DNA from 2 places in the Streptomyces sp. NPDC048197 genome. Region 2 is predicted to be linked to the other one. Evidence: riboswitches for the same ligand, from Rfam matches in the RefSeq annotation. Region 2 holds a riboswitch; the other holds the start of a gene.
The links. Region 2 has a riboswitch for glycine ahead of gcvP (aminomethyl-transferring glycine dehydrogenase). Riboswitches for the same ligand answer to the same signal wherever they lie in the genome.

Region 1: another riboswitch for glycine. It lies ahead of gcvT (glycine cleavage system aminomethyltransferase GcvT); the one in region 2 lies ahead of gcvP (aminomethyl-transferring glycine dehydrogenase).

Annotation. Positions count from the first base shown of each region.
Region 1 covers NZ_JBIDAJ010000015.1:105,669-116,913, reverse strand. The annotation lists gene glyA (serine hydroxymethyltransferase) at 1-982, opposite strand, end outside; gene gcvH (glycine cleavage system protein GcvH) at 1,038-1,415, opposite strand; gene gcvT (glycine cleavage system aminomethyltransferase GcvT) at 1,546-2,673, opposite strand; glycine riboswitch at 2,824-2,919, opposite strand; gene ACGF4C_RS20955 (AAA family ATPase) at 3,137-3,886, shown strand; gene ACGF4C_RS20950 (enhanced serine sensitivity protein SseB) at 4,021-4,824, shown strand; gene ACGF4C_RS20945 (enhanced serine sensitivity protein SseB C-terminal domain-containing protein) at 4,945-5,742, shown strand; gene ACGF4C_RS20940 (ABC transporter permease) at 6,149-7,147, shown strand; gene ACGF4C_RS20935 (ABC transporter substrate-binding protein) at 7,263-9,017, shown strand; gene ACGF4C_RS20930 (ABC transporter permease) at 9,096-10,106, shown strand; gene ACGF4C_RS20925 (ABC transporter ATP-binding protein) at 10,103-11,203, shown strand; gene ACGF4C_RS20920 (ABC transporter ATP-binding protein) at 11,233-11,245, shown strand, end outside.
Region 2 covers NZ_JBIDAJ010000070.1:1,367-12,611, forward strand. The annotation lists gene gcvP (aminomethyl-transferring glycine dehydrogenase) at 1-2,119, opposite strand, end outside; glycine riboswitch at 2,308-2,405, opposite strand; gene ACGF4C_RS38950 (PRC-barrel domain-containing protein) at 2,520-2,915, shown strand; gene ACGF4C_RS38955 (DNA polymerase IV) at 2,813-4,276, opposite strand; gene ACGF4C_RS38960 (MerR family transcriptional regulator) at 4,343-4,948, opposite strand; gene ACGF4C_RS38965 (bifunctional nuclease family protein) at 5,144-5,617, opposite strand; gene ACGF4C_RS38970 (MerR family transcriptional regulator) at 5,674-6,420, opposite strand; gene ACGF4C_RS38975 (FHA domain-containing protein) at 6,438-7,286, opposite strand; gene ACGF4C_RS38980 (DUF881 domain-containing protein) at 7,405-8,367, opposite strand; gene ACGF4C_RS38985 (small basic family protein) at 8,373-8,705, opposite strand; gene ACGF4C_RS38990 (DUF881 domain-containing protein) at 8,702-9,634, opposite strand; gene ACGF4C_RS38995 (sugar phosphate nucleotidyltransferase) at 9,710-11,245, opposite strand, start outside.

The DNA of each region.
Region 1 (11,245 bases), on a different contig from region 2:
GCAGGTCGACCAGGACGAGGTGGACGTCGGTGCCGCCGGACAGGACCGACACACCGTGCTCGGTGACGTCGTCCTGGACCAGGCGCTCGGCGAGGATCTTGGCGCCTTCCAGGGTCCGCTGCTGGCGCTCCTTGAACTCGTCGGACGCGGCGACCTTGAAGGAGACCGCCTTGGCCGCGATGACGTGTTCCAGGGGGCCGCCCTGCTGGCCGGGGAAGACCGCGGAGTTGACCTTCTTGGAGATCTCCGGGGTGGCGGAGAGGATGACGCCGCCGCGGGGGCCGCCGAGGGTCTTGTGGGTGGTGGTGGTCACCACGTGGGCGTGCGGCACCGGGGAGGGGTGCAGCCCGGCCGCCACGAGGCCCGCGAAGTGCGCCATGTCGACCATGAGGTAGGCGTCGACGGAGTCGGCGATGCGGCGGAAGGCGGCGAAGTCGAGCTGCCGGGGGTAGGCCGACCAGCCGGCGACGATCAGCTTGGGGCGGTGCTCCTTGGCCAGGCGCTCGACCTCGTCCATGTCGACCAGGTTGGTCTTCTCGTCGACGTGGTAGGGGACGACGTTGTAGAGCTTGCCGCTGAAGTTGATCTTCATGCCGTGGGTCAGGTGCCCGCCGTGGGCGAGGTTGAGACCCAGGATGGTGTCACCAGGCTTGAGGAGGGCGAACATGGCGGCGGCGTTGGCCTGGGCGCCGGAGTGCGGCTGGACGTTGGCGTAGGGGGCGCCGAAGAGGGCCTTGATGCGGTCGATGGCGATCTGCTCGACGACATCGACGTGCTCGCAGCCGCCGTAGTAGCGGCGGCCGGGGTAGCCCTCGGCGTACTTGTTGGTGAGGACGGAGCCCTGGGCCTCCATGACGGCGACGGGGGCGAAGTTCTCCGACGCGATCATTTCGAGGGTGGACTGCTGACGGTGCAGCTCGGCGTCGACGGCCGCGGCGACGTCGGGGTCGAGCTCGTGCAGGGAGCTGTTCAGAAGCGACATGGGTCTTTCCTGGAGGGGTCAGAGGGCGCAGAGCACTTCCAACGGGCGGGGTGGCTCAACCGGTGATGAACGCGGCGTACTCGTCGGCCGACAGCAGCTCGGCGGGCTCGTCGCTGATCTTCACCTTGAACAGCCAACCGCCCTCGAACGGGGCGGAGTTCACCAGCGAGGGGTCGTTGACGACGTCCTCGTTGATCTCCACGATCTCGCCGTGCACGGGCGCGTAGAGATCGCTGACCGACTTGGTCGACTCCAGCTCACCGCAGCTCTCGCCCGCCGTGACCGTGGAGCCGACCTCAGGGAGCTGCACGTAGACGACGTCGCCGAGCGCGTTCGCCGCGTGCTCCGTGATGCCGACCGTCGAGACGCCTTCCTCGGCGGCCGACAGCCACTCGTGCTCCTTGCTGTAGCGCAGCTGCTGGGGGTTGCTCATGGCTCGATTCTCCTGTACGCGAGGGTGTGATCGTGAATGGGGGCACCTCCCGGGACGAAGTCCGGGGGGAGCGTCTTGCACAGTGAGACGCGCGGTGGCGCGCCGCCGTCCGGTCCGCCGGGACGAACCGTTACTTCTGCCGCTTGTAGAAGGGCAGCGCGATGACCTCGTACGGCTCATGGCTTCCACGGATGTCCACGTGGACACCCTCGGTGCCCGGTGTGGCCCAGTCCGCGTCGACGTACGCGATGGCGATCGGCTTGCCGAGCGTGGGGGAGGGGGCGCCCGAGGTGACCTCGCCGATCACCGTGCCGTCGGCGGAGACGACCGGGTAGCCCGCGCGCGGGACCCGGCGGCCCTGGGCGATCAGCCCGACCAGCTTGCGCGGCGGGGCGGCCTCGGCGCGTTCGGCGGCCACCTCCAGCGCGGCGCGGCCGACGAAGTCGCCGTTGTTGGTCGTCTTCTCGAACTTCACGACCCGGCCCAGGCCCGCGTCGAACGGGGTGGTGGCGGTGGTGAGCTCGTGCCCGTACAGCGGCATGCCCGCCTCCAGGCGCAGGGTGTCCCGGCAGGACAGCCCGCACGGCACCAGGCCCACGTCCTTGCCGGCCTCGGTCAGCGCCTCCCAGAGGGCGACCGCGTCGGCCGGCCGGACGAACAGCTCGAAGCCGTCCTCGCCGGTGTAGCCGGTACGGGCGATCAGCGCCTCGACGCCGGCGACCGTGCCGGGCAGGCCGGCGTAGTACTTCAGCCCGTCCAGATCGGCGTCCGTCAGCTTCTTGAGGATGCCGGGGGACTCCGGGCCCTGCACCGCGAGCAGCGCGTAGGCGTCCCGGTCGTCGCGGACCACGGCGTCGAAGCCGCCGCCCCGGGCGGTCAGCGCGTCCAGCACGACCTGGGCGTTGGACGCGTTGGCGACCACCATGTACTCCTGGTCGGCCAAGCGGTAGACGATCAGGTCGTCGAGGATGCCGCCCTCGGCGTTGCAGATCATGGTGTACCGGGCGCGGCCGGTCTTCACCCCGCCGATGTTGCCGACCAGGGCGAAGTCGAGGAGGTCGGCGGCCTGCGGGCCGGTGACGGTGATCTCGCCCATGTGGGAGAGGTCGAAGAGGCCGGCGCGGGTGCGGACCGCGACGTGTTCGTCGCGCTCGCTGCCGTAACGCAGTGGCATGTCCCAGCCGGCGAAGTCGGTCATGGTCGCGCCGAGTGCCCGATGCGTGGCATCGAGCGCCGTGCGGCGGGGGGCATCAGTCATGGTTCTGGGCTCCCAGGCAGGGGTGACAAGACGTTCTCCCCATCTGTCATCGGAACCTGAGAGGTTCACCGGGAGCCCGCGAACGGGCCCGGTTTGCACCTTGGGTGGAGCCGCCCCGTGGGCCGGGCCGGACTCGCTTTTCAGATCTGCCTCGCCCGCGCGGTATAGGGGCCTGAGAGATTCAAGGGAGGACTTGCTCCTTCGGCGCCCCGCCGTGGCGGCCGGGGACTCTCCCGCGCGGATTCAAGCGGCCGGTATGGAGTTGGCGGTGCACGGGTGAACCGAGATGTGCACGTGGCGCGCACATCATTGCACGGGATCGCCGAATACAGGAGGCCCGGTCGGCGCACCGTCCCCGACGTGGGCGGATCGGACAATCACCTTGATGGCCATTACCTTTTCTTGACACTCTGCGGGTAGGGAACCGGCCTCGGGCCGGACCGTAACCCGGACGGGAAGGGTGATCACGGTGCAGAGGGACGCGGCACTCGCGGCCACTTCGGGGGCCGGACCCGAAGAGCCGGCGGCGGTCCGCGCCGCCGAGCCGGTGACGGTCCGCGCCGCCGCACCCCGGGCCCGGCGCCCGGCCCGCCCGGTCGTCCGGCCGGGGCGCGGGGCGCGGGTGGTGGACCTGCGCGGCGACGGCCGGGCCCGGACCGCCGCCGAGCTGCGGTTCCCGCCCGGTGACCTGGTGGTCGTCTCCGGCCTGCCCGGCAGCGGCAAGAGCACCCTGATGCACCGGGTCGTGCCGTCGCTGGACGGCGGCGGGGCCGAGGTGCACCGGATCGACTCCCAGGACGTCCGCGAGCGCTGGGAGAGCGGCCGACTGCGCCGGCTTCCTTACGGCCTGTACCGCCCGCTGGTCCGGGCCGCGCACTATCTGGCGCTCGGCCGGGCCCTGCGCTCCGGCCGCAGCGTGGTGGTGCACGACTGCGGGACGCTGGCGTGGGTGCGCCGCTGGATCGCCCGGGCGGCCGGCCGCGGCGGCCGCGGGCTGCATCTCGTCCTGCTCGACGTGGCACCGGAGGTGGCCCGGGCCGGCCAGCAGGCGCGCGGCCGCGGGGTGTCGGGGTACGCCTTCGCCCGGCACCGCCGGGCGGTCTCCCACCTGGTCGGCGGCGCGGAGGCGGCCCGGCTGCCGCGGGGATTCGCCTCGGCCGTGCTGCTGGACCGCCGCGCGGCGAGCGCCCTGGAAACCCTCACCTTCCGCTGACCGGCGGCGCGCCTTTGCCCGCGCGGCGGCCCGCCGCAGCGCGACCCGTCCGGTGGGCGCGGCCACCGCTTCCTCTCGTCTAGGGTCATGGGCCAGAAAGTGCGGAGTGCGGTGTGGAACGCGGGTGGATGCAGATGAACTTTCCGGAGCAGGGGATACCGCAGCTGGCCTGGCCGGCGAACGAACTGGAAGAGGTGCTGGCCGCCTCGGTCGGGCATCCCGGCGCCGGCGGCCGGATCGTCGAGGTCCTGGGCCGCAGCCGGGTGTGGGTGCCGCTGCCCAACGGCGGCGGTCCGCAGGGTGCGGGCCTGGGTACCGCCGGACTGGACCTGCCCACCGTCGACATCGGCGGGCTGGCCTACGTCCCGGTCTACAGCTCCGAGCAGGAGTTCCTGCGGGTCGTCGGCTCGCACATGTCGTTCACCGTCGCGCCGGCCCGGGAGTTCGCCCGCGGGCTGCCGCCGAAGATCGGGATCGTGGTGAATCCGGACGGGACGGTCGGCGTCCCGGTGCCGCCGCCCGCGGTGGCCGAATTGTGCCGCTCGGGACGTCAGGAACCGGACACCGGCGGGCTGCCGGGCGGCGGCCGGGTGCGGCTCTTCGAACCGGACTGGCAGGACGAGCCGGTGGACTTCCTGGCCGCTGCCGGACTGGAATTCTCCGGCGTCGGAATTGTCCTGACTGCCCGGCGTGTCCTGGCCAGTGTGGAAGGCGACACGCCCGCACTGTTCGTCGGTGTCCAGGTCGCCACGGTCCCCGAGGCGCTGCACGACGGATCGGCCCGTGACGTGGTGCTCGCGGGGCTGGGGCGGGCCCTCGGCGCGGTGCCGGTGCCCTGGCCCGTACAGCTCGTCATGCTCGACCTCGCCCAGGGCGACCCGGTGGCCGACTGGATGCTGGAGCGGGTACGGCCCTTCTACTCGCGCGAGCACTCCTAGGGTTCGCCGCTGTTGCGGAGGCCGCGGCCTTCCGGCCCTGGACCATCGGCAAGCCCTAAGCTGGTTGGATGACGCGCGGGCGCACCCACACGTGCCCTGCCGAGAGAGGGGACGGACCACGTGAGTGCGGGTGCGCATCAGGGGCCGGCGGCGGCCGGACAGCTGGAGCAGCTGCTGCAGCAGGTCTCGCCCGGCCGTTACGACGCCTACGAAGCCCTGCTGCACGCACTCGCCGCGGGCCAGGTCTGGATGCTGCTCTGGCACGGCCGGGCCGGCTCGCCCGACGCGCAGTACGGGAACATGGAGGTCGACGGCCTCGGTTACGCGCCCTGCGTGACCTCCGCGCCCGAACTCGCCGCCTCCGGCTGGAACCGCGACCACGAGGTCGTCACCGGCCGGGAGATCGCCGCCGCGCTCTTCCCCGACCGCTGGGGACTGTGGCTGAATCCGCACGCTCCCGGCGGCGGCGTCGGCATTCCCTGGCTGGATCTGCGCCGGATCGCCGGCGGGCTCGACCGGCTGCCCGCCGGTCCGCTGCGGATCTCCGAACCGGTCATCGACATCCCGCAGTTCTACGCGCTGCTGGCGCAGAACGCCCATCGCACGCCCGCCGTACGGTCGTTGCGCCGCGCCTGGGTGCAGCCCGCGCTCGGTGCCCCGTATCTGGCGATCGGTCTGGATCTGTACGACACCGGTCCGCAGGCGGTGGATTCGGCCCGGTTGATGATCCAGCAGTCGATTGGTGCCGTTCCGGACGGATTGCCGGTCTCCACGGTCGCGATGAACGACGAGTACGACCCGGTCGCCATGTGGATGCGGGCCGCCGCGCGGCCGTTCTTCGACCGTGACGGCTACACCCAGCAGCCGGCCCAGCCGCCGGCGCCCTCGTACGGCTACGGCTACCCGCGTCCTTACTGACAGCCGGTCTCCCCTGTCGGAGCGTGTCGCTCCGGCAGGGGTTTTGTGCTGAATTCGCCCTGTGTGCCCCGCGGTTGAGGTGCTCTCCCGCGGCTCCTGGCTCCGCTCAGCCCGAACTTGTGTCCGTATAACGGAAAGCCGTGGAGCACATCACAGTTGCGCATCCTTTCCTTGTCAGGGCTGGTGACTGATCGCGAAGGGGATGAAGACTCCGGAACCAACAAGGGCCTCGGTCCTATGTGCGAGCGACATTCCGGTCGGCGTCGTGTGAACCACTTCCTTCCGCAAGGTGAACTCCCGCGGGGAACACCGGACTTGCTCCGCAGTGCACCAATTGACGTGAACCAGGCCGCTACCGCGGCGGGCAGGGGCCGGCCACCGTCGGCCGAGAGGGGTCAAAGGCACCGTGACCGCACCGATCGAGACCACCGGGGCGGCTGCCGAGGCGCAGCCGGAAGCGGTGCTGGAGGGCGTGTCGAGCAAGCGCATCGAAGGGCGCTCGCTCGGCCAGATCGCATGGCTGCGCTTCCGGCGGGACAAGGTCGCGGTGGCCGGTGCCATCGTTGTCATCCTGCTGATCGCCGTCGCGGCGCTCTCCCGTCCGCTGCAGGCCCTGCTGGGGCTGGACCCCAACGCGCCCAACGAGTCGCTGATCGACCCCAACACCACGCTGCCCAAGGGGGACTTCGGCGGGATGAGCGGGGACCACCTGCTCGGCGTGGACCCGAAGTTCGGCCGCGATCTGCTCGCCCGGGTGCTGGAGGGTTCCTGGGTGTCGCTGATCGTGGCGTTCGGCGCCACGCTGCTGTCGGTCGCCATCGGCACCGTGCTCGGCGTGATCGCCGGTTTCTACCGCGGGCGGGTGGACGCCTTCATCAGCCGCATGATGGACGTCTTCCTGGCGTTCCCGCTGCTGCTGTTCGCCATCGCGATCTCCGCCTCGCTGCAGGGCGGCGCCTTCGGCCTGGAGGGCCTGCCGCTGCACATCTCGGTGCTGATCTTCGTGATCGGGTTCTTCAACTGGCCGTACATGGGACGGATCGTGCGCGCGCAGACGCTGTCGCTGCGCGAGCGGGAATTCGTGGACGCCGCCCGGGGCATGGGCGCGCGCGGACCGTTCATCCTCTTCCGGGAGCTGCTGCCCAACCTGGTGGGCCCGATCATCGTCTACTCGACGCTGCTGATCCCCTCCAACATCCTCTTCGAGGCCGCGCTGAGCTTCCTGGGCGTCGGCATCCAGCCGCCCCAGGCCTCCTGGGGCGGCATGCTCAACCAGGCGGTCAAGTACTACGAGGTCGACCCCCAGTACATGATCGTCCCCGGCCTCGCGATCTTCGTCACCGTGCTCGCTTTCAACCTGCTCGGTGACGGTCTGCGGGACGCGCTGGACCCGCGCAGCCGCTGACGGCACCGCGGGCGTCCGCCCCAGCCGCCACCGCGCTTTGTGTTGTGACGTTTCTCGACGAACGAAGACCGATCGAAGACCGTACGAAGACCGAACGAAGGGGACACCGACCACCATGCGAAGGTCAGTTCCGGTCGCGACCATAGCGGCCATCACCAGTGCGGGCCTTTTGCTGGCCGGCTGCAGCGGGGGCAAGGGCTCCTCGGAAGGCTCCGGCGAGGCGAACGCGGCCACCAAGGGCGTCGTCAACGCCTCGGACGCCAAGGGCGGCACGGTCACCTACGCCATGAGCGACGCCCCCGAGTCGTTCGACCCGGGCAACACCTACTACGCCTTCATCTACAACTTCAGCCGGCTCTACGCGCGCCCGCTCACCACCTTCAAGCCGGGCCCCGGCACCAAGGGCAACCAGCTGGTCCCGGACCTCGCCGAGTCCATGGGCAAGCCCAGCGACGGCGGCAAGACCTGGACGTACAAGCTCCGCAAGGGCGTCAAGTACGAGGACGGCTCCACCGTCACCTCGCAGGACGTCAAGTACGCCGTGGAGCGCTCCAACTTCGCGCGTGACGTGCTCTCGCTCGGCCCGAACTACTTCCAGCAGTTCCTCAAGGACAACGACGGCGGCGGCTACAAGGGTCCGTACAAGGACAAGAGCAAGGCCGGTCTGAAGTCCATCGAGACCCCCGACGACCAGACCGTCGTCTTCCACCTCAAGAAGCCGTTCGCCGAGTTCGACTACCTGGTCAGCGCCCCGCAGACCGCGCCGGTCCCGCAGGCCAAGGACAAGGGCGCGGACTACACCAAGTCCGTGCTGTCCACCGGCTCGTACAAGTTCCAGAGCTACCAGGAGGGCAAGCAGCTCACCCTGGTCCGCAACCCGCAGTGGTCGGCGAAGACCGACCCGCTGCGCAAGCAGCTCCCGGACAAGATCGTGCTGAACCTGAAGGTCGCCCAGTCGACGATCGACAAGGACCTCCAGTCCGGCAACACCCTGGTCGACCTGGCCGGCCGCGGTGTCGACGGCCAGACGCAGGCCCAGCTCCTGACCAACGCCGACGAGAAGGCCAACACCGACAACGCGCTCGGCCAGCGCCTGGTCTACACGGCGATCAACACCAAGGTGAAGCCGTTCGACAACCTCGAGTGCCGCAAGGCGGTCGAGTACGCGATCGACAAGAAGGCCGTGCAGACCGCGCTCGGCGGCCCGATCCGCGGTGAGCTGGCCTCCACGGTCCTGCCGACCGACCTCGCCGGCTACCAGAAGTACGACCTGTACCCGCAGAAGTACGACGGCGACAAGCTCGACCTGGCCGAGGCCAAGAAGCACTGGGACAAGTGCGGTGCCGGCAAGGCCACGACCACGATCCTGGCCCGCAACGACCGTCAGGACGAGGTCGACGCGGCCACCTCGGTCATCGAGTCGCTCAAGAAGATCGGCGTCACCGCCAAGATCCAGTCGTACCCGACGAGCAAGTACTTCTCGGACTACGCCGGTGTGCCGGAGTTCAACAAGAAGAACAACGTCGGCCTGATCATGATGCAGTGGGGCTCCGACTTCCCCACCGGCTACGGCTACCTGCAGCAGATCCTGAACGGCAAGGCGATCAGCAAGTCCGGCAACACCAACCTGTCCGAGCTGGACGACCCGGAGATCAACAAGCTGCTCGAGACGGCCATCGCCAACACCGACAAGGCGGCCCGCGAGAAGGCGTACGCCGAGATCGACAAGAAGACGATGGAGCAGGCGGCGCTGGTCCCGCTCACCTACTTCAAGGTCCTGATGTACCGCTCGCCGAAGGCCACCAACCTGGTGTCCACCTCGGCCTTCAGCGGTCAGTACGACTACCTCAACATCGGCGTCAAGAAGTAGCAGCCCTGGAAGGCAGGTGAAGGCATTGGTGTCCGCGGGCCGGTTCCGGCCGGCCCGCGGCGCCGACGCCGCATCCCCGTGTTCTCGTACATCATCCGCAGGTTGATCAGCGCAGTGATCCTGCTGCTGATCGTCAGCGCGGTCACTTTCGGCATCTTCTTCCTGCTGCCGAAACTGGCCGGGCAGAGCACCGACCAGCTTGCCCAGCAGTACATCGGAAAGGCCCCCACGGCCGCGGACATCGCCGCGGTGAAGAAGAACCTCGGCCTGGACAAGCCCGTGTACGAGCAGTACTGGGACTTCCTCAAGGGCATCTTCGCCGGCGTCGACTACAAGTTCGGCCCGGAAGCGGCCAAGTGCCACGTGCCGTGCTTCGGCTACTCGTTCAAGACGCACATCGAGGTCTGGCCGGAGATCCAGTCCCGGCTGCCGGTGACCCTCTCGCTCGCGGCCGGCGCGGCCGTGCTGTGGGTCGTCTCCGGCGTCGCCACCGGCGTGCTCTCCGCGCTGCGCCCCGGTTCGTTCTTCGACCGTGCGGCGATGGGCGTGGCGCTGGCCGGCGTCTCGCTCCCGATGTTCTTCACCGGCGCCCTGGCCCTGGCCCTGTTCACCTACCAGTGGCCGATCTTCGAACGCAGCGACTACGTACCACTGCTGGACAACCCGTTCCTGTGGGCCCGCACCCTGGTGCTGCCCTGGGTCACCCTGGCCTTCCTCTACTCCGCGCTCTACGCCCGGCTCACCCGGGCCGGCATGCTGGAGACGCTGGCCGAGGACTTCATCCGCACGGCCCGCGCCAAGGGCCTGCACGAGCGCAAGGTGGTCGTCCGGCACGGTCTGCGCGCCGCGCTCACCCCGATCATCACCGTCTTCGGCATGGACCTCGGCCTGCTGCTCGGCGGCGCGCTCATCACCGAACAGGTCTTCTCGCTCAAGGGAGTCGGCGCCTTCGCCGTCGAGGCGATCAACGCCAACGACCTGCCGAACATCCTCGGCGTCACCCTGCTCGCCGCGTTCTTCATCGTCATTTGCAACCTGGTGGTGGACGTTCTGTACGCCGCCGTCGACCCGCGGGTGAGGCTCTCGTGACCGACTCCTCCGAGGACAGGGCCGCCACCGCGGCGGCCACCGAGAAAACGGCACCGCGGACGTCCGCCTTCCTCGACGTACGCGACCTGAAGGTGCACTTCCCCACCGACGACGGCGTGGTGAAGTCCGTCGACGGGCTGACCTTCAGCCTGGAGAAGGGCAAGACGCTCGGCATCGTCGGCGAGTCCGGCTCCGGCAAGTCGGTGACCTCGCTCGCCGTCATGGGCCTGCACCGCGCCTCGCGCCAGCAGCGCAGCAAGGTGCAGATGTCCGGCGAGATCTGGCTGGACGGCAAGGAGCTGGTCTCCGCCGACCCGGACGAGGTGCGCCGGCTGCGCGGCCGCGAGATGGCGATGATCTTCCAGGACCCGCTGTCCGCGCTGCACCCGTTCTACTCGGTCGGCAAGCAGATCATGGAGGCCTACCGGGTCCACCACGACGTGGACAAGAAGACCGCGCGCAAGCGGGCGGTCGAGATGCTCGACCGGGTCGGCATCCCGCAGCCCGACAAGCGGGTCGACGACCATCCGCACCAGTTCTCCGGCGGTATGCGCCAGCGCGCGATGATCGCGATGGCGCTGGTCAACAACCCCGAGCTGCTCATCGCGGACGAGCCGACCACCGCCCTGGACGTCACCGTGCAGGCGCAGATCCTGGACCTGATCCGCGATCTGCAGAAGGAGTTCGGCTCGGCGGTCATCATCATCACCCACGACCTGGGCGTGGTCGCCGAGCTCGCCGACGACCTGCTGGTGATGTACGGCGGCCGGTGCGTCGAGCGCGGCCCGGCCGAGAAGGTCTTCTACGAGCCCCAACACCCCTACACCTGGGGGCTGCTCGGCTCCATGCCGCGCATCGACCGGGAGCAGACCGAGCGGCTGATCCCGGTCAAGGGCTCCCCGCCCAGCCTGATCAACGTCCCGTCCGGCTGTGCCTTCAACCCCCGCTGCCCGTACGCGGACGTCCCGAAGGACAACCTCACCCGTACGGTCCGCCCCGAGCTGCGCGAGGCGGGCGGCGGGCACTTCTCCGCCTGCCACATGGCGCCGGAGGAGCGGAAGCGTATCTGGACCGAAGAGATTGCGCCGAAGCTGTGACCGAGACGACTGACGACGAGAACACCACGATCCCGCTCCAGA
Region 2 (11,245 bases):
GGTTGAGGTGCGAGACGTCACCGCCGAACTTGCCCGGCTCGGCGAGGCCGACCAGCGCGTTCAGGTTGGCGCCGTCGACGTAGACCTGGCCGCCGGCGTCGTGCACCGCGGCGCAGATCTGGGTGATGTGCTCCTCGAACACGCCGTGGGTGGAGGGGTACGTCACCATCAGGACCGCGAGCTCGTCGCGGTGCTTCTCGATCTTGGCGTGCAGGTCGTCGGCGTCGACCTCGCCGTCCTCGCCGGTCTTGACGACGACGACCTTCATGCCGGCCATTACGGCGCTGGCGGCGTTGGTGCCGTGCGCGGAGGACGGGATCAGGCAGACCGTGCGCTGCTCGTCCCCGTTGGCGCGGTGGTAGGCGCGGACGGCCAGCAGGCCGGCCAGCTCGCCCTGGGAGCCGGCGTTGGGCTGGAGGGAGACCTTGTCGTAGCCGGTGACGGTGGCGAGGCGCTCCTCCAGCTCCTGGATCAGCGTGAGGTAGCCCTGGGCCTGGTCGGCCGGCGCGAAGGGGTGCAGCTGGCCGAACGCGGGCCAGGTGACCGGCTCCATCTCGGTGGTGGCGTTCAGCTTCATCGTGCAGGAGCCGAGCGGGATCATGCCGCGGTCCAGCGCGTAGTCCTTGTCCGCGAGGGTGCGCAGGTAGCGCAGCATCGCGGTCTCGGAGCGGTGCTCGTGGAAGACCGGGTGGGTGAGGTAGTCGTCGGTGCGCAGCAGGGTCTGCGGGAGCGTTTCGTCGGTGGCCGCGTCGAGCTTCTCGATGTCGGCCTGCACGCCGAAGGCGGCCCAGACCCCGGTCAGCTGGGCGCGGCCGGTGGTCTCGTCGCAGGCGATGCCGACCAGGTCCGCGTCGACCTGGCGGAGGTTGATGCCGGCCTCGCGGGCGGCGGCGACGACCTCGGCGGCCCGGCCGGGCACCCGGGCGGTCAGCGTGTCGAAGTATGCGCCGTGGACCAGCTCCACACCGCCGGCCCGCAGACCCTCGGCGAGGATGGCCGCGTAGCGGTGGGTGCGCCGGGCGATGGTCCGCAGGCCCTCGGGGCCGTGGTAGACGGCGTACATACCGGCCATGACGGCGAGCAGCACCTGCGCGGTGCAGATGTTGCTGGTGGCCTTCTCACGGCGGATGTGCTGCTCACGGGTCTGCAGCGCGAGCCGGTAGGCCCTGTGGCCGTCGGCGTCCACGGAGACGCCCACGAGGCGGCCGGGGAGGCTGCGCGCAAACTGCTCGCGCACCGCCATGAAGCCGGCGTGCGGCCCGCCGAAGCCCATCGGGACGCCGAAGCGCTGGGTGGTGCCGACCGCGATGTCCGCGCCGAGCTCGCCCGGCGAGGTCAGCAGGGTCAGCGCGAGCAGGTCGGCGGCGACGGTGACGATCGCGCCGAGCTCGTGGGCGTGCTCGATCAGGGCGCGCGGGTCCCGGACTGCCCCGGAGGCGCCCGGGTACTGCAGCAGGACGCCGAAGACGCCGCGCTCGGCGATCTCGGCGGGGATGCCGTCGGAGAGGTCGGCGACGACGACCTCGACGCCGGTCGGCTCGGCGCGGGTCTCGATCACGGCGATGGTCTGCGGCAGGCAGTCGGCATCGACGAGGAAGACGCCCTGCTTGACCTTGCCGACGCGGCGGGAGAGCGCCATCGCCTCGGCCGCCGCGGTGCCCTCGTCCAGCAGGGAGGCGCCGGAGGTGGGCAGTCCGGTCAGGTCGGCGACCATCGTCTGGAAGTTCAGCAGCGCCTCCAGGCGGCCCTGCGAGATCTCCGGCTGGTACGGGGTGTACGCCGTGTACCAGGCGGGGTTCTCCATGACGTTGCGGAGGATCACCGGCGGGGTGAACGTGCCGTAGTAGCCCAGGCCGATCATGGAAGCCAGCACCTGGTTGCGGTCCGCGAGGCCGCGCAGCTCCTGGAGGACCTCGGCCTCGGTACGGGCCTGCGGCAGGCCGAGCGCCTCCGCGCTCTTGATCACGTCGGGGACGGCGGCGGCAGTGAGCTCGTCCAGCGACCCGAAACCGATGTGCGCCAGCATCTTGGCCTGCGCCTCGTGGTCGGGGCCGATGTGCCGGTGCTCGAAGGGGGTGCCGCGCTCCAGCTCGGTCAAGGAGATGCGGTTGGTGGTCATCTGCGGGGGCCTCCTGGTCGGTACGACCTACGAGGGGCACCACGGCGCGGGTGCCCGGACGGCCTCCCCCTCTGTCATCTCAACCTGAGAGCTTCACCGGCCCGCGCACGGCGGCCCGGCTTTCACCGTCGGTGAGGAGGGGTCCCGGAGCTGTGCCTTCCGCGGCCCGCCCTGCTTTCCAGAGTGACCTCGTCCGTGCGGTACGTGTGCCTGAGAGATTCCGGGGAGGATTTGCTCCTTCGGCGCCCTCGTCGCGAACGACAAAGGACTCTCCCGCACGGGTTCTGCGGCCATTCGCCAGCCTACCAGCGCACCACTCGAAGGATCCTTCGAGTGGCCGGGGCATGAAATGTGCCGTTTGGTAGTTGTCACGGGGCAGTTGCGACCAATTGGAGGGGCCGTGCAAACCGATATCGATCCCCGGAGCCTGATCGGCCGCAAAGCGTTCGACCGTAACGGCGCGAAGATAGGCACCATCGACGAGGTCTATCTCGACGACGCGACGGGGGAACCGGAGTGGGCAGCCGTACGCACCGGGCTCTTCAGCCGGGACGCGTTCGTCCCCCTGGAACCCAGCAAAATGGTCGGCGAGAGCCTGCACATCCCGTACGACCGCAAGCTGATCAAGGACGCCCCGGACTTCGGTGTGGGCCGCCATCTCTCCCCTGAGCAGGAACTTCAGCTCTACCACCACTACCGCCTGGATATCTCCTCCCCCGACTCCGACCCGGTGTCCCCCGGCAACTCGGGCACCTCCGACAGCGACTTCGGCAAGATCGCCGGATCGGAGGACTGATCCGCCCCGGGCCCCCCGCCCACCAGCGGCAGGGGCTCTCCCGGCCGTAGCGCCGGGTCCTCGACGGCAAAGGTCCGCACCCTCCCCGGTGCGGACCACGGCGTCTCGAAGCGGACGGTCACTCTCCCCAGCCCACTGCCCTGTACCCACCCCGCGCCGTACTCGTCGTGGACCACGTCCACGCCCGGGTGCCAGCGGCGCGGCCGCTCCTCCTCAGGTGCCTCCTCGGCGGGCTCCGCCCCGGCCCGCTCCTGCGCGGCCCGCGCCAGCTCCTCGGCCTCCCGCTCCGTCATCAGCTGGGCGAAGAGGTCTTCCTGGGTGAAGTCGGCCAGCCCGCTGACCCCCACACCCAGCAGCCGGACGCCGCCGGTGGTGTCCACCAGCTCCAGCAGCCGCACCGCGGCCTCCCGGATGACCGCGGGGTCGTCGGTGGGCCCGCGGAGCGTCTCGGAGCGGGTCAGCGTCGAGAAGTCGTAGTTGCGCACCTTGATCACCACCGTGCGCCCGGAGCGCCCGGCCGCCCGCAGCCGCTGGACGCAGCGGTCGGCCAGCCGCAGCACCTCCGTCCGCACCCGCGTCCGGTCGGTCAGGTCGACCTCGAAGGTGTCCTCGACGGAGATGGACTTGGCGTCGCGCTCGGCCACCACGGGACGGTCGTCCTGCCCCAGGGCCATCGCGTACAGCCCGGCGCCGTGCGCCTTCCCCAGGAGACGTACCAGCTCCGCCTCGCCGGCCTCCGCGGTCTCCGTGATCGTGTGGATCCCGGCCCGGCGCAGCGTCTCGGCCGTCGCGGGCCCCACCCCGGGCAGCGTCCGCACCGACATCGGGCCCAGCAGCTCCCGCTCGGTGCCGGGCGGAATGACCACCAGGCCGTCCGGCTTGGCCTGCTCGGACGCGATCTTCGCCAGCATCTTGGCGCCGGCCAGCCCCACCGAGCCGGTCAGGCCGGTCGCCGCCCGGATGTCGCGCCGCAGCTGCTCCCCCACCGCCCGTACCGCGGCCGTCTCCGGAGCCACCCCGCCCGCCTCCAGGTCCACGAACGCCTCGTCCAGGCTCAGCGGCTCCACCAGCGGCGACAGGGCGTGCAGCAGCCTCATGACCGTTTCACTCACCTGGCGGTACAGGGTGAAACGGGGACTGAGGTATGCGGCGTTGGGGCACAGCCGGCGCGCCTGGGCCGTCGGCATCGCCGAGCGCACCCCGAAGACCCGGGCCTCGTACGACGCCGTGGCGACGACGCCACGCGGCCCGATCCCGCCGACCACCACCGGTTTCCCGCGCAGGCTCGGCTTCGCCGCCTGCTCAGCAGAGGCGTAGAACGCATCCATGTCCAGATGCAGGATCGTCGGCGCGGGTCTCACATGTCCGATGCTGCCGCATGGCACTGACAATCGACCCGCCGCCGGGCCGGGGCCCGGGCGTGCGGCTCAGCCGGCCCGGTTGCGCCGACGTGCCAGTTCGTCGTGCGGGTTCTTCCCGATCAGCGTCTCGCCGGTGTCCACGCGCTCCCCGTGCAGCTGCGAGAGGGCGCCCTCCACGTCCCGCCACACCACGCCCACGGCGATCCCGAAGACGCCCTGGCCGCCCTGGAGGAGGTCCACGACCTGGTCGGGCGAGGTGCACTCGTAGACCGTCGCGCCGTCGCTCATCAGGGTCATCCGCGTCAGATCCGCCAGCCCCCGCGCGCGCAGGTGCTGGACGGCGGTGCGGATGTTCTGCAGCGAGACCCCGGTGTCCAGCAGCCGCTTGACGATCTTCAGGACGACGACGTCCCGGAAGCTGTAGAGCCGCTGGGTGCCGGAGCCGTACGCGGGCCGGATGCTCGGCTCCACCAGGCCGGTGCGCGCCCAGTAGTCGAGCTGCCGGTAGGTGATGCCCGCTGCCGCGCATGCGGTCGGGCCGCGATAGCCGATGTTCTGCGCCTCGCAGTCCCCCGACACCGCCGCGGCCGGTGCCGGTGCGCAGTTCGCCGTTGCGCCCGCGTGGAGCGGCAACGCCCCTTCCGCCGCCATACCGTCGCCGGTGATTGCCACGCCGCCCTCCGTCCTCCACGTCCCGGACGGGACCTGCCATATCGACGGTATGCAGTCACTCGGGGTGCGTCAACGATCGCCGCGCTCGCCACGCCGAGTGATAATCACCCTACGAGTGGTTTCTCGTGACCTCGCGCGGGGAATGGCTAAATAGTTTGGCCGGAATCAGACCCTTCGCCCCTCCAGCCACGCCGGCTACTGGCTGTTGGTCCCGAAGTCCTCGGGGGAGATCTGGTCGAGGAACTCGCGGAACTTCTCCACCTCGTCCTCCTGCTCGTCCGGGATCGCGATCCCCGCGTCGTCCAGCACACCGTCGGTGCCGAAGATCGGCGTTCCGGTGCGCAGGGCCAGCGCTATCGCGTCGGACGGACGGGCACTGACCTCCACCCCGCTGGCAAAGACCAGTTCCGCATAGAAGACCCCCTCGCGCAGATCGGTGATGCGCACCTGCGTCAGCTCCTGCCCCACCGCCTCCAGCACGTCCTTGAAAAGGTCGTGCGTCAGCGGCCTGGCGGGGACCATGCCCTGCTGGGCGAAGGCGATGGCGGTGGCCTCACCCGGCCCGATCCAAATGGGCAGGTAACGGTCGCCCCCCACCTCCCGCAGGAGCACGATCGGTTGGCTGGAAGGCATTTCCACCCGGACACCCACGACGTCGAGCTCGTTCACACAGCAACCCTAGGACGTGCCCGGCAGGTTTGGGTAGTCGGGCACTCTTTTGCTCACTACGGCCGGCCCCGCAGCGCGCTCTGCACCAGCGCCGCGTGCAGCCGTACGGAGAGCGTGGCGAGCTCCCTGGCGGTGGCCTCGGCATGGGCCCTGGTCTGCGGATTGCGGTGCCGCCGAAGGGGTGCAACGACCTGCTCGACCAGGCCCGCCTCGCGCTCCGCGGCCGCCTTGACGACCCGCAGGTGCCGTGGTTCGAGACCGAAACGCCCCAGGTCGGCGACGAGTTTGGCGACCGTGACGGCCTCGATGTCGTATCCGCCGTCCGCATGGGGGACGATGAGTCCGTACGACTCCCAGTCGGCGAGCGCCGCCTCGTCCACCTCGGCGGCAGCCAACAGCTCGGCCCGGCCGATCCGGGCAGCCGTGGGGTTTTCCTCGCCCGCTTCCGGGACGCCCTCGATCAGATCGCGGGCAGGCGCGGCGGGTGCCGGCAGCGTGACCTGCTCCCCGCGCTCGATGGCGTCCAGATGCTCGCGGATGACCTTCAGCGGCAGATAGTGGTCGCGCTGCATCCGCAGGACGCTCGCCAGCCGCTCCACGTCGGCCGGGGTGAATTTGCGGTACCCGGAAGGCGTGCGCTTCGGCTCGACCAGCCCCTCGGCCTCCAGGAAGCGGATCTTGGAGATGGTGACCTCGGGGAACTCCTCGCGCAGCTGGTTGAGCACCGTGCCGATGCTCACCGGCTTGCCGGCCGAGGAGGCGGTGCCGGAATCCCCGGCACCGCCTTTCGGTGTATGGCGCATGTGCCTTCCCTGGCCGGTCAGATGCCGGCGCCTCGCTGGCTCGCGTAGAAGACCAGGCGGTACTTGCCGATCTGGACCTCGTCGCCGTTGTTGAGGGCGACGGAGTCGATGCGCTCACGGTTGACGTAGGTGCCGTTCAGGCTGCCGACGTCGGAGACCGTGAAGAGGCCGTCCGGGCCGCGACGGAATTCCACGTGCCGACGCGAGACCGTCACGTCGTCGAGGAAGATGTCGCTCTGCGGATGCCGGCCCGCCGTCGTCAGCTCGCTGTCCAGAAGGAAGCGGCTGCCGGAGTTAGGACCGCGGCGGACGATGAGCAGCGCCGAACCCAACGGAAGGGCGTCCACGGCCGCCTGGGCCTCCGGCGACAGCGCGGGCGAGAGATTCTGGCCCGTCGTCTCCGAGTCGTAGGCCTCGAGCCCCGAAATGGAGATCGTCGACGTCGTCTCGGACGCCCGCTCGGGCTGCGCACCTGCGCGCAGCGGCGCGCCGCAGTTGGAGCAGAACCGGCTCGCCTCGGCGTTCCGGTGCCCACACCTCGTACAAACCGGCAAGGCCGGACCTCCGCCCGTGGGTGCGGCTGATGGTTCCTGGGAACCTATGCGGGCGGCACCGGAGGGGTCAACAGAACCCGCGCCGTGCCCCCCGGACGGACCGCCGACCTCGTCACGGAAGAGGGGACGGTTCTCGGCCGCGCCGCTCTCGTCGGCCCGGCCCGCAGCGCGATGCCGCGCCGAGCCGCTGCCGCCCTCCTGGCGCGCGCTCTTGCCGAACAGCTTTCCAAACAACTTCACGGGCGATTCCCCTTGAACGAAACAGACCCGCCCGTGGGGCAGGACGAACCCTCGATGCACACACCGGCCCATCCGGACATCCAGTGAACGTCCGTGGCCTCCAGACAGTTTCCACCACACACCACACGCACGGTGCGTCGACCCCCCGCTACCTCATGCCCTCCTGGGGCACTCGACATACCTGTACGCCTCACTGCGATGACGACCGAGCGTAGTCAGGCCGCTTCGCCGCCCGCAAGGCGTCCACAATGATCTTCTCCTCACGGGTCACAGACACCTTGGCCTGCTCCTTTTCCAGTGTCTGGACCACTCCACCGGGGATGTTCAGCGCCGGTTCCAGATCCTCCGGCTTGCCGATGACCTTGAAGCGGTACGGCTGCGTGACGCGCCGGCCGTCGATCTCCACCCCGCCCCGGACGTCCGAGAGGGAGGTGTTCGCGACGACCCGGACGTCGTTGACCTGGATGGCCTCGGCGCCGGCCGCCCGCAGCTCCTGGATGGTGTCCAGCAGCTTGTCCGCCTCCACGGAGTGCGTCGGGTCGTCGATGGTCAGGTTGATGCCGGGCCCTTGCGCCGCGACGGTCCCGGCCAGCACACCCAGCTGCTGTTCCTTCTCCACGGTCTGCTTACGGGCCTCCTCGGCCTGGTCCGAGCTGTTCGCCAGCTCGGTCTTCTGCCCTTCCAGGCGCCGCTGTTCGTCCGTCAACCGCTGGGAGCGGTTGTCCAGCTCGTCCAGAATGCGAACCAGGTCCTCCTGACGCGCACCTCGCAGCGCACTGCTGTCACTCGTGGAACGTACCTGAATCGCCAGGCCGAGGCCGAGAATGAACAGCAGCAGGGCGACGATCAGTTGAGCCCGGGTCAGCCGCGGCGGCCACAGGCTCGCCACCAGCCGCTCCCGACCGGTCTTCGGGCGTTCCGCGTCCCCGTCGGCGGTGTCCGCCGCCGGGGCCGAGGAGTCTGCCCCGTTGTCCGGCTTCTGTCCAGTCGTGTCCGGTTCCTGGCTTTCCGCGTCGTCCGCGGACTTCGCCGGCTCAGCCGCGCTCCGGCTCTCCGGCGGCATCGGCCGCCGGTCGGCCGCACCGCGCTCCAGCTCCGGCCGTTCCGGGCGCTCCGGCCGCTGCTCCGGGTCCGGCTTCTCGTCCGTTGCCATCCGCCTCACGCCCGGAAGACGTGCCGGCGGATCGCCGCGGCGTTGGAGAAGATGCGGATGCCCAGCACGACGACGACACCGGTGGAGAGTTGGGCACCGACGCCCAGCTTGTCACCGAGGAAGACGATCAGCGCCGCGACGACCACGTTCGACAGGAAGGAGACCACGAAGACCTTGTCGTCGAAGATCCCGTCCAGCATGGCCCGCAGACCGCCGAACACGGCGTCCAGCGCGGCGACGACAGCGATCGGCAAGTAAGGCTCGACCACCGTCGGCACCACGGGCCGCACCACCAGCCCGACCACGACTCCCACGATGAGGCCCAGTACGGCGATCACGATGTGCCCTTCCCTGTGTCGGCGCCGTCCGGCTTGGCGGCACCGGCCTTCGGCTTTGCGGTACGTACGATCAAGCTGGGCGCGGGCGGCAGCGTCAGCTCGCTCTCGGCGGAAATCCTGGCGCGGACGCCGTAGTTCTCCTGCAGGATGTGCAGGTACTGACCGTCGGCGCTGTCCTGGAACGCGGTGCTCAGCCGCTGCCCGTCCCCCACCGCCAGCACCGTATAGGGCGGCACCAGTGGCTTGTTGTCGACCAGTATGGCGTCTCCCGCGGCTCTGATCGCCGAGAGTGACGTAAGCCGCTGTCCATTGACGGAGATGGCCTCCGCGCCCGAGGCCCACAGGCCGTTGACGACGCGTTGCATGTCCCGGTCCCGCACCCGCCCGGTGTCCGAGAAATCGCTGCTCTCCCGCGGCCCGCCGCCACCGGACTCGGCCCCCTTGGCGTCGTCCACGACGAGCTTCACGCCCGGCCCGGTGGCCTGCGTCGAACCGGCCAGCAGGGCGAGCAGTTCGGCCTTGCCCCCACCGTGCTGCTTCAGCGCCTCGCGCTGCATCCTGCTGACGTCGTCCCGCAGCGCGTCGACCCGCTGCTGCTGCCGGTCCGCCTGGCCGGTGCCCTTCTGAATGCGGTTGATCAGCTCCGTACGCTCCTTGGCGAGCGTCGGTGCGGATATCCGGGCCTGTGCCGCCCCGACGGTCACCACGAGCGCGGCCAGCACCAGACCGGCCGCGAGGCCCAACTTCGCCCGCAGGGTGCGCGGCAGACCGCGCACACCCGCCTCCGACTTGCGCGCGGCCGCCTCGGCGTACCCGTCGTCGAGGCTGTGGTCCATCACGTTGGTCAGCAGCGACATGGAGGCGTCGGGGCGCGCGGCCGGTCTGTTCGGTGTGCTCCGATCGGGGCGCTGCTGCGACATGCCGCACATCGTCGCACGTCGGCTCCGCAGTCTCCCAATGGCCCCACCGGCGTGCCGATGCCCGGCGCGCCGGTGGGGTCCGAATCAGCGTCCGGCGCTGTCCACCACGGCCGACCACTCGTCCAGCAGCTGCTGGGCGGAGGCGTCGTCCGGCCCTTCCGCCCACAGGTGCGTGACCGCCTCGGCCGGGTCGGGCAGGACCAGGATCCAGCGGCCGTCGGACTCCACGACCCGGACGCCGTCGGTGGTGTCCACGTCGCGGTCGCCGGCCGCCTCCACGACATGCCGCATGACCAGGCCCTTGACCGCCCAGGGGGTGGCCAGGTCGCGGCGCAGGACGTGGGCCCGCGGGATGCGTGCGTCGATCTGGCTGACCGTGAGCTGGGTGCGGGCGACGAGGCCGATCAGCCGGACGAACGCCGCGGCGCCGTCGAAGACGCTGCTGAACTCCGGGATGATGAAGCCGCCCATGCCGTCGCCGCCGAAGACCGTGCCGTCCTCCCGGCCCACCCGGGTCAGGTCGTCGGGCGAGGTCGTCGTCCACTCCACCTGCGTGCCGTGGTAGGCGGCCACCTGCTCGGCGATACGGGTGGTGGTCACCGGCAGCGCGACCCGTCCACTGCGCCGCTCGGCGGCGATCAGGTCCAGCATGACCAGCAGCGCGCGGTCGTCCTCGATGATGCGGCCGCGTTCGTCCACGAGGGAGAGCCGCTCGCCGACGGGGTCGAAGCGCACGCCGAAGGCGGCCCGCGCCGAGGCCACGATCTCGCCGAGCCGGACGAGACCGGAGCGCCGGGCGTCGGCGGTCTCGGTGGGCCGGGACTCGTCGAGACCGGGGTTGATGGTCAGGGAGTCGACGCCGAGCCGGCCCAGCAGGCTGGGCAGGACCAGACCCGCACTGCCGTTGGAGGCGTCCACGACGACCTTCAGCCCCGACTCTGCGATCCCCGTGGTGTCCAGGGACCGCAGCAGCGAGCCGGTGTACGAGTCGAAGACGCTGGCCGGGAACGCCAGGTCGCCGATCTCGCCCGGGAAGGCGCGGCGGTACTCCTGCCGGGCGAAGACCCGGTCCAGCTTGCGCTGCCCGGCCTGCGAAAGGTCGGCGCCCCGCTCGTCGAAGAACATGATGTCGACGGAGTCGGGCACGCCCGGCGTCGTACGGATCATGATGCCGCCGGCGCTGCCGCGGGCGGTCTGCTGGCGGGCGACCGGCAGCGGGACGTTCTCCAGGTCGCGTACGTCGATGGCGCTGGCCTGCAGGGCCGAGATCACCGCCCGTTTGAGGGCACGGGCACCACGCGAGTGGTCGCGGGCGGTGGTGACCGTGGACCCCTTCTTCAGGGTGGTGGCGTACGCGCCGGCGAGCCGCACGGCGAGTTCCGGGGTGATCTCCACATTGAGGATCCCGGTCACGCCGCGCGCGCCGAACAGATGCGCCTGGCCGCGTGATTCCCAGATCACCGAGGTGTTGACGAAGGCACCGGCCTCGATGGTCTTGAAGGGATAGACCCGCACATTGCCCTGGACGATCGATTCCTCACCGACGAGGCATTCATCGCCGATGACCGCGCCGTCCTCGATCCGGGCGGCCCGCATGACATCGGTGTTCTTGCCGATGAC